3 regions of the Ureibacillus sp. FSL W8-0352 genome follow, and region 3 is predicted to be linked to each of the others. Evidence: riboswitches for the same ligand, from Rfam matches in the RefSeq annotation. Region 3 holds a riboswitch; each other region holds the start of a gene.
The links. Region 3 has a riboswitch for lysine ahead of NST98_RS02790 (transporter substrate-binding domain-containing protein). Riboswitches for the same ligand answer to the same signal wherever they lie in the genome.
Positions count from the first base shown of each region.

Region 1 (5,051 bases), 580 kb from region 3:
CTGAAGCGCTTATTGTTTGGTGTTGCTGTAAAGGCAATATAAATTCCATATAAACCGTGGAACAGAATAGGAATGTAGATAACAATCCACTCAATAAGTAATAATAGTGGACCTGGAATATAATCCATTACTCCTGTTGCACTGTTATATGTCTCTTCTCCCCCTGTTGCAGTAAAGTTTAGAGACAAGTGGAACACTAAAAATAGCCCTACAGGAATAACACCAAGTAAAGAATGTAGTCGGCGCCAGTAAAACTCATTTTTTGCCAAGACTGATACCCCCTTAAATGATAGAAATAAGTAGTCAATAAGTCGTCACAAATTGTAAACGCTTTATGCATTGACTGTTTTATTCATAATGGTACAATATTATGACAAGTTCATTGTACCCCCACGAACTATTACCGTCAAGGTTAGTTGTGCATATTTATTTTCCGAAATTTGTCTAATATTCGCTATAAAACCTTCTATTTTTTCTCTATTATGTTATTTTTCTCTATTTTAACTTTTTTCGAATTCTCTGTTGTTAAAAAAGAAATATTCTAGAAAGAGGTTCCTATTATATGTCATTGTCGAAAGATTCGTTTCCTTTATTTGGATACGAACTGCTAAGAGATTATTTAGTGCCATCCATTTTAGGAAAGCATGAAAAAGATATTCTATATTGGGCAGGAAAAGATTTAGCTCGCAAATTTCCATGCACCGATATTCCTTTAATCATTTCCTTTTTTAAAGATGCCGGATGGGGTGATCTTACCCTTGAAAAAGAAATGAAAGACGGATTTGTGTTTAGTTTGACGAATGAACCGGAGTTGCTAAAGATTAATGAAAGAAATTTTCGCTTAGAAGCTGGCTTCATTGCCGAACAAATCCAAAACTTTAAAGGTGTTTTGACGGAATGCTATGAAGAGAAAAAAGAAAAACAACTAGAAGTAATTTTTACAGTAAAGATGGATTTACAAGAAAAAATTGAACGCTAAGGGGCTTTATTCGCCCCTTTTTATACCCATTCCTCAGCAAGATTAAATTCATCATGCAGTGCATTTGCTGCACGAATCATATCATCTTGTGGCACAACGACAGATACTTTAATTTCAGATGTAGAAACCATTTTAACAGGGATATTTTCTTGACATAAGCGTGCGAACATGCGGCCTGCTACCCCTGGATTGGAAACCATGCCCGAACCCACGATTGACACTTTCGCTAAACCAACTTCAAAATCAGCAAATTGAAAACCTAACTCCTCTTTATGTTCTTCAAGCACTTTTACCGCATTAGCTAAATCCTCTTTTACTATTGAAAACGATATTGTCGGTTTTACTTCACTCATAACAGATTGTACAATAATATCTACGTTGACATGATGCTTTGCTAGGGTATTAAACAAGTTGGCAAGGGAAGATTTTTCTAGTATTTCATATCCAACAGTAAAGCGAATAATATCTGTTTCATAGGCGACACCACGAACAATTAAATTTCTCTCCATTTCAATCTCTCCCTTAATCAATGTACCTCGAAGATTTTTCGTACTCGAACGAACAACAATTGGTATATCAAATTTTTTTGCTAATTCGACCGCTCTCGGATGAACAATTTTCGAACCTAAATAAGATAATTCTAACATCTCATCATATGTAATATCTTTCAATTTACGAGCCTGTTGAACTACATTAGGATCTCCTGTATATACCCCGTCAAGATCCGTATAGATTTCCACGCGTTCTGCATCAATGCTTTTTGCAATCGCTACCGCTGTTGTATCAGTCCCTCCAGCACCGAGAAGGGTGATGTTGCCCTCATCATCAACACCTTGTCCGCCTGCGACTATGACTATTTCGCCTTTTTTAAAATGCTCAATAATGACATTACCATCGATTTGATGTATGCGAGCATTTCCTACTGATTTTCTTGTTGTTTTCATGCCAAGTTGCCAGCCTGTAAGGGAAACAGCTCTAAAGCCTCTTTTTTGAATAGCAATGGAAAGCAAACTGCTTGCAATTTGATTATTGGTAGAATGGATTGCGTCTAACTCTCTTTCGGATGGTGCATCCGATAAAGAGTAAATAATTTTTTCCAAACCCTCATTTACAGGTGGAGAGGATGGAACGACTGCTACTACATTGCGTCCAAACTTCTTCTCTTCGATGAGTCTTTTTGCTATTTCTCCAATGTTTTCAGATGATGATAGATTCCATTCATCCAACTTCACTACAATATTAATCATCGCTACACTCCCCTTATTTTCATAAGCCATGAAATGAAGTTTCCGAATCTTATATAATTAAAGAAAAAAGCAACTCTTCACAAAGGATGGTGAAAAGCTGCCTCAATTTTCAGAAAACACTTTATGAGATAGCTCTCCAGAACCATTTAGATTCTGACAATCTTGCATTTCTTCAATGCAAAACCAGCCAGTAAACTGGAACAAGCAAATTTACCGCTTCGGCAATCTCCCCTTTCCCTAACCTTCTTCAGACTTGTTCCTCTCCTCCAGTTAGGTACTCATGAATCTCGCACCTCTATCTATATCTAAACTTATTTACTTTTAAAATTACATTATCATACAGTTATTCCTTTGGCAATGTGTCATTATGGAAATACTGATAGATTGTTTCTGCAACCACTTTTGGCATTTTCGCTTCCATTAATTCTTCCACAGAAGCCTGTTTGATTTTTTTCACTGAACCAAAATGACTCAGTAATTGTTTCTTACGTTTTGGACCGATTCCTTCAATTTCATCAAGGACAGAGCGTAAAGCGTTCGTTTGATGTTGTTGCCGCAAAAATGTAATAGCGAAGCGATGGACTTCATCTTGAATTCGCTGAAGCAAGTAAAAAGCATCACTTGTTTTTTTCAGCGGAATCGACATAGGTGGTTCCCCGTATAATAGTTCAGATGTTCGATGCTTCTCATCTTTTGCTAGTCCTGCAATGGGAATTGATAATCCAAGCTCATCTTCCAACACTTCTCGTGCAACTTCAATTTGCCCTTTACCACCGTCAACAATAATTAGATCAGGAAGCGGCAATTGTTCTTTTAATACACGGGTATAGCGCCTGCGAATCACCTCTTGCATCGCTCCATAGTCGTCATGTTTCGCCGTATTTTTTAATTTATATTTGCGATATTCTTTTTTTGCCGGCTTTCCATTAATAAATACGACCATTGCGCTAACAGGATCTGCTCCATGCATGTGGCTGTTATCAAAGGCTTCAATTCTATAAGGCGTTTCAATATTTAGAGCCTCACCTAATTGTTGACAAGCGCCAATTGTCCTCTCTTCCTGGCGTTCAATTAATTGGAATTTTTCTTCGATTGCAAGCATTGCATTTTTCTTTGCTAAATCCACCAGTTCTTTTTTTGTGCCACGTTTTGGCACCAATACTCTTATATTTAATAATTTTTCTAAAATGCTTTTATCAATTGTTTCTGGAATCAATATTTCTTTTGGCTTTAAATGTTCTGTATCATAGAAACGCCCTACAAAAGTTAAAAATTCCTCTTCCGGATCACGGTAAATAGGAAATACAGAAACATCTCTTTCAATTAATTTTCCTTGTCGAACGAAAAAGACTTGAACACACATCCACCCTTTTTCAACTGCATATCCAAATACGTCCCGGTTCGTTTGGTCTCCTGAAACGATTTTTTGCTTTTCCATAACCGTTTCGATATATTGAATTTGATCTCGATATTCCTTTGCTCTTTCAAATTCAAGCTTTTCCGCAGCCTCCATCATTTTTTTCTCTAATTCTTTTTTTACTTGTTCATGGCCGCCATTTAAGAATTTTATGATGTCATTTGTCATTTCTTCAAAAATTTTCGGATCTATATCTTTAACACATGGAGCTAAACATTGCCCCAAATGATAATACAAACAAACTCGATCTGGCAGTCGGTTGCATTTTCTTAATGGATAGATGCGGTTGAGGAGCTTCTTTGTTTCATTCGCGGCAGATACATTCGGATAAGGTCCAAAATATTTAGCTTTGTCTTTTTTCACTTTTCTTGTCGTAATAATTCTTGGATAAATTTCATTGGTAATTTTAATATAAGGATAACTCTTGTCATCCTTTAACATTACGTTATATTTTGGATCATATTGTTTGATTAAATTGAGCTCCAAAATTAAAGCCTCTAAATCACTTGAAGTAACAATATATTCAAAATCTTCTATTTCACTAACTAGCAGTTGAGTTTTACCATCATGGGAACCAGTAAAATAGGATCGAACTCTATTTTTTAAGACTTTTGCCTTTCCGACGTAAATAACCGTTCCTTGTCGGTCTTTCATTAAGTAGCATCCAGGCAAATCTGGTAACAGCGCCAATTTATTTTGAATTGTTTCATTCATGGAGTATCACCTTACATTTAATCAACCTACTTTAACTCTATTATACGAATATCTTAAAGCAAAAATCGATAAGTTTTCTTTTAAATCAATAATCATATCCAAAATAAAAAATCGAGCACAAACAAATTCTTTGTGCTCGGTTGAATATTATTTATTGTTGTTGATGAATTCAACTAATGCTTCTTTTGGTTGGAAGCCAACAGTTTTTGCAATTAATTGGCCATCTTTAAATAAAAGCAAAGATGGAATCGACATAATTTGATATTCAGCAGCTGTTGCTGGATTGTTATCAACATCAACTTTTACAATTTTCACTTCTGAACCCATTTCGGCATCGAGTTCTTCTAATACAGGTGCAATCATTTTACAAGGTCCACACCAAGCTGCCCAGAAATCTACTAATACTAAACCAGAAGAGATTTCTTGTGAAAAGTTTTGATCAGTAGCATGTACAATTGCCATTTATAAAATGCCTCCTTAATGTAACATCTTTTAGTAGTATAGCACGTTAAAAATTCAAAGGGTAGTAAAGTGTTTTAAGAAATTAAAATCCGTTCATCTAACATACAAATTCTTTTAATGATTTACTTTTTCACAAAAAATAACCACATCTCTGAGATTTGAGATGTGGTGAGGAGATTGCCAGTTTTAGATTTTAAGAATTTACTTTTAATGCTTTAATTTCTTCAATTAA
Region 1 is NZ_JBBOQT010000001.1:1,132,883-1,137,933, forward strand. Features, by position in the region: gene NST98_RS05815 (succinate dehydrogenase cytochrome b558 subunit) at 1-269, opposite strand, end outside; gene NST98_RS05820 (YslB family protein) at 563-979, shown strand; gene NST98_RS05825 (aspartate kinase) at 1,000-2,226, opposite strand; lysine riboswitch at 2,348-2,532, opposite strand; gene uvrC (excinuclease ABC subunit UvrC) at 2,570-4,357, opposite strand; gene trxA (thioredoxin) at 4,505-4,819, opposite strand; gene NST98_RS05840 (electron transfer flavoprotein subunit alpha/FixB family protein) at 5,013-5,051, opposite strand, start outside.
Region 1: another riboswitch for lysine. It lies ahead of NST98_RS05825 (aspartate kinase); the one in region 3 lies ahead of NST98_RS02790 (transporter substrate-binding domain-containing protein).

Region 2 (5,051 bases), 1.3 Mb from region 3:
ACAATTCGATACATCTCATCACATCTTCATGAGCCATTGAACCAACTGGGCAGTGGAGCATAAAGCGAGTAACTCCAACATTTTTACGCAAGAAAATAATTTTATCCGCTACCGTTTTTACATCGCCACAGTACAATGCTCCTTCTAAACTTCTAGCATAATCAAATGTCTCTTGTGTATATGGTCCCCATCCTCGTTCTCTACCTAAAACATTCATTGCGTATTGGGTTGGAGGGAAGAACTTTTCAACCGCCTCTTCTGTCGTTTCCGCAACAAATCCATGTGAGTGAGATGCTACTTTTAGTTTGGAAATATCATGTCCTGCTTCTTTTGCTGCACGATAATATAACTTCACTAAAGGAGCAAATTGTAATGGACTGCCACCGATAATCGCTATACATAAAGGTAAGCCTAACGCACCTGCTCGAGCTACCGATTGAGGCGTTCCACCACTAGCAATCCAAATCGGAACTTCATTTTCTGGTCTTGGGTATACTCCTCGACCATTAATACTTGGACGATGTTTACCGTTCCAATGAATGATTTCTTGTTTCTGTATTTGTAGTAATAAATCTAACTTTTCCTCGAATAATTCATCATAATCCTGTAAGTCATAACCAAATAACGGAAAAGATTCTATGAAAGAACCCCGACCTGCCATAATTTCTGCACGCCCGTTCGAAATTGCATCCAATGTAGCAAATTGCTGATACACTCTCACAGGATCATCTGAAGATAATACAGTTACTGCGCTCGTTAATTTAATATTTTTTGTTTTCGTTGCGGCTGCAGCAAGCAATACAGCAGGTGATGAACAAGCATAATCTTTTCGATGATGCTCACCTACTCCATAAACATCTAATCCCACTTCATCAGCTAGTTGAATTTCTTCTACAACTTCTCGAAGTCGCTCCGCATGACTTATCACTTTTCCCGTTCTTACATCTGGCGTCGTTTCTACAAATGTCGTTAACCCTATTTCCATCCTCATTCCCTCCACATACAAAACATATTATCTCGAAATTGAAATATTTTTCTTTGTAATCATACACAAATATTAGGATGATTATCAAATATTCTGTTTTAATTCTCATCCTTTTTAGAATATATTCGGCTTCAAAAGTTAAAAATAATATAAAAAACAAGGAATGAATGTAGATGAAAAAAAGAAAATTTGAAAGCAAAGTAATTGAATTTTTAATGATTTTGATGTTCAGTTTTGGTATTGTTATCACATTATTCAGTTTGATTTCTATTGAACTAAATGTATATGATATTAAATTGTATTTCATGATTTTCATTACTTTGGTGATATTCTACAAGCCTTTTAGAACTTCAAGTTTTCGTTTTATTTTTTATTTAATTAATCGTACATTGCATTTAATAAAAACCGTTCACACTGACAACGATCTTTTACAGAAAGAACTTATACAATTGAATAATTTGCCAGAAACGGAGTACATCCATCTATTAAAAAAACTTTTTGAAAAACATCGTTACGTAGCACTTATTACAAAGGACATTGAAACTTTCAATGTGGATCTTATTTTATGGAAAGGTACGAGAAAATATATAGTACAAATTATAAAAGGGGCAAATGCAGTTGACATCCGAAAGGTTCAACAAGTTGCTGTCAATATAAAAACATACAGTGCAGATGGCGCAATGATTATTACAAATCAATCTTTTACACCATCTGCCAAAAAGTTTTCTTCCTTAAACCATATACTTTTAATTGATCACGATGAATTAATAAATATGATGCAGGATGAAAATAAAAAGTTCGTTTTCCAAACCGCATTATATTTATCACAACATAAATAATAATAAGAATTCGCTAGCTAAATTGAAAGGAGCTAGCGAATTTTGCATTCATAAAAAATATTTCAATCATCTACTTCTAATGTTCTTTTTTTACTCGATTCATTAAATACTCAACAAACACTTCATCACGTACTAGATAGGCTTCATACATCCTCTTTAAATATTTTTCTGCTTCTTCAAAACTTGTAAAAATTGTTTCTATTAATAGTTTTGATTTTTCAATCATCCAAACACCATCTTTTTGTCATATAAAATAATTGTTATCATCGGCATCAGCATACATCGTACCAAAAGAAGATTCCTTTACATTATACCGATTATATTTCGCATCTTGAGGCATTGGATCACGCTGAAAAGTATTTTGTACAAATATTTGATATGTTTCCTCTGTTAAGTTACAACCCGCTGCCTTTTGATGTCCTCCTCCGCCATACACTGCTGCGATTTCCGAAACATCCACATGGTCATGAATAGTGCGGAAAGAAATTTTTTTACTTCCCATATTCAATATAGCGATATAGTCAAGATGAGGATGTTCTTTACTTAATTCGTTTCCTAATTCTGAATGATAAGATTCCGCATACACAACTCCAGCAAAATACTCATCATTTTTTATTTGCACTACCTCTCTTTTTTTGCGACGAATATATCGTTCTATCCGATCTTCTTCCATATTCAACAGCTTTTTTTCAAATTCATCAAAATCGAAGTGTTCAGAAGAAGTTAGTCTGTCAATCATCGTTTCTTCAAATTCATCGATGGACACTAAGAAAAACAATGAATTTAAGAAATGGGCTTTATGATTATCGTTTTTTTCCCACTCCCAAGTATCATATTGTCTTACGAGCTTCACAAATTCATCAATTGCCTCTGTTGGCTTTAATAACTCGTTTGCAACTAAAAACTGATAAAATAATGAAGTTGCACTTTCTAGCTTCCCTTCCTCATTTTCGACTAATACCGTTCCCCAATCATATTCATTAAAATGCAACGCTGTTTTATGATGATCAATAAGTTGAATATTTTTATATTGTTTAAAATGTGCATTTAATCTTTTTTCATTTTCTTCACTAGGTGATAAATCTGTAATAAATAAAAAAGTATCAGGCAAATCATTTTCTAAAAAGTATTCAATTTCCCGTTCAAGTGAAGCAATTGAATTATATCGGACTTTTACATCTTGTCCAAAGGCAAGTTTCGCTAAAATGCCACATCCAACTCCATCTAAATCATTGTGGGACAGCAATTTATACATTCTATTTCACCTCAGAAAGTAGTATGGATGCTTTTTATAAAAATAACAGCATTATTATTGCAAAGAAGTTAGAATTCCTTTTAAATTTTCAATTTAACAAAATTTTCGATTGAAAATTCAAAATTTTTCTGCATATTGTATAAAATTCAATCATAAATGATATTTAAACACTTAATTGTTATTGCTTTTCCAAATAAAAAGAGCTACAATTATATACAATTATCCATCGACTTATTTCAATATTGCTTTGAAGTAAGGATAGAGGTGCAAAAACCAAGAGTACACAGTTTGAGGATAATGAGGTCCAATGATAATTGTGGAAAGGGGGATTTGCCGAAGTCCCTAGAAACTCATTTTTCTAGGGGCTGGTTCTGCATTGAATAAGTGTAGGACTGTCATATAGGAAACTATATGGAGGGCTATCTTACGCAAAAAATCTTCCTTTTTGCAACAACGAGGCTCTTCGTTGTTGCTTTTTGCGTTTATAAAGAAATTGCCCTTCTCCATTAAATAACATTGAAAAGGATGTGGAGAAGAATGAATTTCGGAAGAGTATTAACAGCAATGGTAACGCCATTTGACAAAAATGGTGACGTAGATTTTGAGGCTACGGAAATTCTAATTCAACATTTAATTGAAAACGGCACAGACGGATTAGTGGTATGTGGTACAACTGGAGAATCTCCTACTTTAACAGATGAAGAAAAAGTAGAACTGTTTAAATTTACTGTGAAGACTGTAAATGGTAGAGTTCCTGTAATTGCAGGTACGGGCTCTTATAATACGAGAGCTTCCATTGAACTTACTAAAAAAGCAGAAGATGCCGGGGTGGATGGCATCATGCTTGTAACTCCATACTACAATAAACCAAACCAAGAAGGAATGTATGAACACTTTAAAGCAATTGCACAAAATACAAAACTGCCAATTGTACTCTATAACATTCCTGGCCGTAGTGTCGTCAATTTATCCGTTGATACGGTAGTTCGTCTTGCGAAAATACCGAATATTGTTGCAATTAAAGAGGCAAGTGGAAATTTAGATGCAATGGCACAAATTATCGAAAACACGCCAAATCATTTCTCACTATATAGCGGGGATGATAGCTTAACATTACCAACATTAGCAATCGGTGGTACAGGAGTAATTTCCGTTGCTTCTCATATTATTGGCAATGAAATGCAATCTATGATTAAAAATTTCTTCATTGGAAATATTCAAGAAGCTGCAAAAGAACATCGAAACCTGTTACCAATTATGAAAGCGATGTTCATTGCACCAAATCCTGCTCCTGTTAAGGCAGCATTAAATATGAAAGGCATAACAGTTGGTGGTGTTCGTCTTCCATTAGTGCCATTAAACGAAGAGCAACAAAAAATGCTAGATTATTTATTAAGAAATACACAATTACAATTGATTTCATAAATATTCTCCTGCCACGAAAATGGCAGGTTTTTATTTTGATAAATAACACATGGTGGAAAAGTAAATAAAATATTCGATAGGAAAATGAATAGTGATATAATAGCATTTGTGAATTTTAGGCATTTATCTAAATTCATAAGTGCTTATTTTTTATCTTCAATATGTCACAATTCAACTTTGTTGGAGGATATGATTTTGCTCAATTTACTATTAGCCATTTTAATATTTATCATCACGCTCATACTCGTTATTCGCCAACCAAAAAATATCAATATCGGATGGTCAGCTTGCTGTGGCGCAGTAGTTGCATTGATTTTTGGAGTAGTGGATATTAATGACGTCTTTGAAGTTGTAAACATTACTTGGAATGCGACATTATTATTTATTGCGATTATAATCATTTCCTTAATATTGGATCAAATTGGCTTATTTGAATGGTCTGCACTGCACATGGCTCGCATAGCAAAAGGGAACGGTATTAGAATGTTCATTTACGTTACAGTTCTTGGAGCTTTTGTTTCAGCCTTCTTTTCAAATGATGGTGCAG
Region 2 is NZ_JBBOQT010000001.1:1,900,505-1,905,555, forward strand. Features, by position in the region: gene NST98_RS09710 (LLM class flavin-dependent oxidoreductase) at 1-985, opposite strand, end outside; gene NST98_RS09715 (restriction endonuclease) at 1,201-1,824, shown strand; partial or broken gene NST98_RS09720 (DHH family phosphoesterase) at 1,901-3,079, opposite strand; lysine riboswitch at 3,331-3,509, shown strand; gene dapA (4-hydroxy-tetrahydrodipicolinate synthase) at 3,617-4,504, shown strand; gene NST98_RS09730 (arsenic transporter) at 4,694-5,051, shown strand, end outside.
Region 2: another riboswitch for lysine. It lies ahead of dapA (4-hydroxy-tetrahydrodipicolinate synthase); the one in region 3 lies ahead of NST98_RS02790 (transporter substrate-binding domain-containing protein).

Region 3 (5,051 bases):
TTCGCAAATATGGCTCAAGTAATGTTTGATAACTTCATTACAGCTGCTCGTTCTAAATGGGGTCTTAAATCTGGATTAGTTCTTTTATTACCAAATGGTATGGAAGGACAGGGGCCAGAACACTCTGCAGCACGCATTGAACGTTACTTGCAATTATGTGCTGAAAATAACTGGATTGTTGCAAACTGTTCAAACGCTGGAAACTACTTCCACTTATTACGTCGACAAGCGAAAATGCTTGGAACTGAAGGAGTGCGTCCATTAGTAGTTGCAACACCAAAATCATTATTGCGTCATCCATTAGCTGCAGCTACATTAGAGCAATTATCTGAAGGAAAATTCGAAGAAGTCATTGAACAACCTGGACTCGGACAAAATCCTAAAAAAGTGGAACGCATTATTTTAGCTTCTGGTAAAGTGACAATTGACTTAGCAGAAGCAATTAAAGACGGTGAAGGATTCGAAAAACTTCACATCCTTCGCATTGAACAATTATATCCATTCCCAATGGAAAAACTTTCTGAAATCATTGCGAGATACCCTAACGCGAAAGAAATTGTTTGGGTACAAGAGGAACCTAGAAACCAAGGTCCTTGGAAATTTGCCTTAGAATACTTACTTGAATTAGCTGAAGGCAAAAAAGTACGTTATGTTGGACGTCCAGAAATGTCTTCTACTTCAGAAGGTGACATGGATTCACATAAAGTTGCTCAAGCTAAAGTAATTAACGACGCTTTAGCAGATTTGTAATCTTGCATAATTTACGTTAAGATTTAACAGTGTTGAGAATTAAAGGAGGATATAAAAGTGGCTGAAATTAAAGTCCCTGAATTAGCAGAATCGATTACGGAAGGTACAATTGCACAATGGGTGAAAAAAGTTGGAGATCGCGTTGAGAAAGGCGAATTCATCGTTGAATTAGAAACAGATAAAGTAAATGCAGAAATTATTTCTGAAGAAGCAGGAGTATTAACTCAAATTTTAGCTGAAGAAGGCGATACAGTATTAGTTGGCCAAACAATTGCGATCGTTGAGCCTGTTGAAGGTGGAGCTGAACCTACTCCAGCACCTCAAGCAGAACCTGAAAAAGAAGCGGTTAAAGAGGAACAACCACAAGCTCCTCAAGCACAACCAGCACAAGCTGCACCGGTTGTTGAGGAAACATCTAATGAGCGCGTAGTAGCTTCTCCAGCTGCACGTAAACTTGCTCGTGAAAAAGGCATTGATTTAGCAGCTATTTCACCAGTAGATCCACAAGGCCGAGTTCGTGTACAAGATGTTGCTGCCCATGCTGCAAAACCAGCACAACCAGTGCAAGCAGCACAACCTGTAGCACCTGCTGTAACTGTAGATGAATCTCGCGTTACAGTTGAAAGAATGAGCCGTCGACGTCAAACAATTGCAAAACGTCTTCTTGAAGTTAAACAAAATACGGCAATGTTAACAACATTCAACGAGATTGACATGACAAACGTGATGGAACTTCGCAAACGCAAACAAGAACAATTTGTGAATGAGAATGGTATAAAACTTGGATTCATGTCATTCTTCACAAAAGCAGTAGTTGCTGCATTGAAAAAATATCCTTATGTAAATGCACAAATTGTTGGCGATGAAATTCATAAATTTAACATTTATGATATCGGTATTGCGGTATCTACAGAAGAAGGTTTAGTAGTTCCAGTTGTACGTGATGCAGATCGCAAAAACTTCGCTGAAATTGAAAGAGAAATTGCTGAACTTGCTCAAAAAGCACGTGAAAAGAAATTAGCAATTTCTGATTTACAAGGCGGAACATTTACAATTACAAACGGCGGTATCTTTGGTTCATTAGCTTCAACACCAATTATCAATGGTACGCAAGCTGGTATCCTTGGTATGCACTCAATTGTAAACCGTCCAGTAGCTGTAAACGGACAAGTTGAAATTCGTCCAATGATGTATGTGGCACTTTCATACGATCATCGAATCATTGATGGTAAAGATTCAGTTGGATTCTTAAAAACAGTTAAAGAATTAATCGAAAATCCTGAAGATTTACTTCTAAATTCATAAGAAAATGTAAAATATACTCCCCAATTCTTTTTGGGGAGTATATTTGGTACTATTAAACTTTTCCTATTTGTTATTGACAAGTAAACACCATTTAGGTTATGCTTCTCTTAACAATTGAATATTCTAGCCTCACTTGGTAGGGTAGAGGCGCGGTATTTATTAGTTTCTCATGGAGCTTGAGCGAGTGAAGAAGTGGGAAAGAAGGAAATATCGCCGAAGTGTAGTTATTTGCTCAGATAACTATGCTGGGGTTACAGTGAATAACTGTAACACTGTCTTACATGTTTATATGTAAGGTGTGCTATTCCAAAGTGGAACTAGAGGTATTAGTCTAACAAATTGATGCGACCTTAAGTTCTTCTTAGGTCGCTTTTTATTTGTGAAGCTAAGCGAAACAGAGACAGGGGGAATTAAGATGAGAAAGAAATTATTGCTACTTTTCATAACCATGATGACGGTTCTCGTTCTTGCAGCATGTGGTTCAGGAAACAAAGAATCAACAGGTGGAGAATCGCAAAAAGATTCAGAATCCTCATCCGAGTCAAAAAGTGTATTAAGAGTAGGTATGGAAGCTGCTTATGCACCATTTAACTGGTCTCAAAAAGATGACTCAAATGGAGCAGTTCCTACTGCAGATTCTAAAGAGTTTGCAAACGGTTACGATGTTCAAATCGCAAAACGTATTGCTGAAGGATTAGGGATGGAGCTTCAAATTGTAAAAACTGACTGGGATGGTTTAATTCCATCATTACAATCAGGTGCAATTGATGCAGTTATTGCGGGTATGTCACCTACTCCTGAACGCATGGAAGTAATCGATTTTACAGACAACTATTATACGAGTGATTTCGTAATTGTTGTGAAAAAAGATGGTCCATATGCAAATGCAAAATCGATTCATGATTTTGAAGGGGCTAAAGTAACAGCACAACAAGGTACTACTCACTACAAAGTAATCGATCAAATGACTGGCGTTAATAAACAAGTACCAGCTACAGATTTTGGCCAAATGCGAATCCAATTATCTTCTGGTGCAATTGATGCTTATATTTCAGAACGTCCAGAAGGGATGTCTGCTGAGGCAGCAATTGAAGGATTTACTTACATTGTTCCAGAAGACGGATTTGAGGCTGATGAATCTGATACAGCAATCGCTGTTGGCTTGAAAAAAGGTTCGGACTTAAAAGATAAAATTAACGAGATTTTAGCTGGTATTACGGAAGATGAACGTCATCAAATCATGGAAGAAGCTATTAAAAATCAACCATCACAACAATAGTGTGGTGAAAGGTTGTCTTGAGATTCTCTATAAGACAACCTTTTTCCATTTTCCTTCCCTGTAAAGTTATTTACTGTCCTTAACTTTAATTCTTCTAAGTGCGAACAAAAAACAATAAGGGGATTTCTTTATGTCTTTCTTAGAAACAGTTTGGAATATTTTTCAGAATAACTGGGATTTGTTTTTGCGAGGAGCATGGATTGCATTAATTCTTGCGATATTAGGTACGATTTTTGGTGCGATTATCGGATTTTTCATCGGGGTTATGCACACGATTCCATTGCAAAAAAAATCCTTTAAAACATATGTATTAAAAACTATTAATTTTATACTAACTTGCTATGTTGAACTATTCCGTGGCACTCCAATGATGGTACAAGCGATGGTTGTGTTCTACGGACTCTATGCCATTGATATTCAATTAAATCGCTTTGTTGCTGGTTTAATTGTTATCAGCTTAAATACAGGTGCTTATATGGCAGAGTATGTGCGTGGTGGAATTGTTTCAATCGATAAAGGACAATACGAGGCCAGTGAAGCGATTGGTATGAATCATTTTCAAACAATGTTCTACATTATCCTTCCTCAAGTAGCTCGCAATATTTTACCAGCGACTGGTAACCAGCTCGTTATGAATATAAAGGACTCTTCTGTACTAAGTGTCATTAGTGTAGTTGAATTATTCTTTACAACGAACTCTGTTGCGGGTAGTACATATCGTTATGCAGAAGCATTCTTAATTGCCTGTGTATTGTACTTCATTATGACATTCACTGTAACTCGTATTCTTCTTTGGTTTGAGAAGAAAATGGATGGACCTGATTCGTACCGAGTGGAGCTTGTGACAGGAAACAAGCCGATAAAGGATGGTGAGTAATGCTATGACAGTGGTCATTGATATCAAACATTTAAATAAAACATTCGGCAATCATGAAGTATTGAAAGATGTCAATTTCCAAGTAAGAAAAGGGGAAGTTGTAACGTTAATTGGAGCTTCAGGATCAGGAAAATCCACATTATTGCGTTGCATTAACTTGCTGGAAACTCCTACAGGCGGTGAGATTATTTTTAATGGAGAAAATATTTTAACGGAAGGTTACAATAAAGAAAAATATCGTACGCACTTAGGTATGGTATTCCAGCAGTTTAACTTATTTAATAACTTGGATGTATTAGGGAATTGTATAGTCGGACAAGTAAAAGTATTGAAACGTTCAAAAGAGGAAGCCATAAACAATGCGATGAAATATTTAACGATTGTTGGAATGGATCGCTATAAGAATGCGCGACCTCGACAACTTTCAGGTGGACAAAAACAGAGGGTTGCCATTGCAAGAGCTTTAGCAATGGATCCAGACGTGATGCTATTTGATGAACCGACTTCTGCCCTTGACCCAGAAATGGTAGGGGAAGTATTAAAGGTTATGCGAGACCTTGCGAAGGCCGGAAATACAATGTTAATTGTTACCCATGAAATGGAATTTGCAAAAGAAGTTTCAGATCGTGTCGTGTTTATGGATAAAGGGGTCATCGTTGAAGAAGGGCCTCCTGAACAAGTACTAGTCAACCCAATACACGAAAGAACAAAAGAGTTCTTAAGACGAACATTAAATAAATAAGATGGAACGGGGCTGTCTAGAAAAGTCAATCACTTTCTGAACAGCCTTATTTCTTAATACTAATATTCTCTTGAAAACTTTGCTCCTGCGGTAGTCAC
Region 3 is NZ_JBBOQT010000001.1:551,812-556,862, forward strand. Features, by position in the region: gene NST98_RS02780 (2-oxoglutarate dehydrogenase E1 component) at 1-750, shown strand, start outside; gene odhB (2-oxoglutarate dehydrogenase complex dihydrolipoyllysine-residue succinyltransferase) at 808-2,055, shown strand; lysine riboswitch at 2,190-2,367, shown strand; gene NST98_RS02790 (transporter substrate-binding domain-containing protein) at 2,471-3,334, shown strand; gene NST98_RS02795 (amino acid ABC transporter permease) at 3,465-4,211, shown strand; gene NST98_RS02800 (amino acid ABC transporter ATP-binding protein) at 4,216-4,953, shown strand.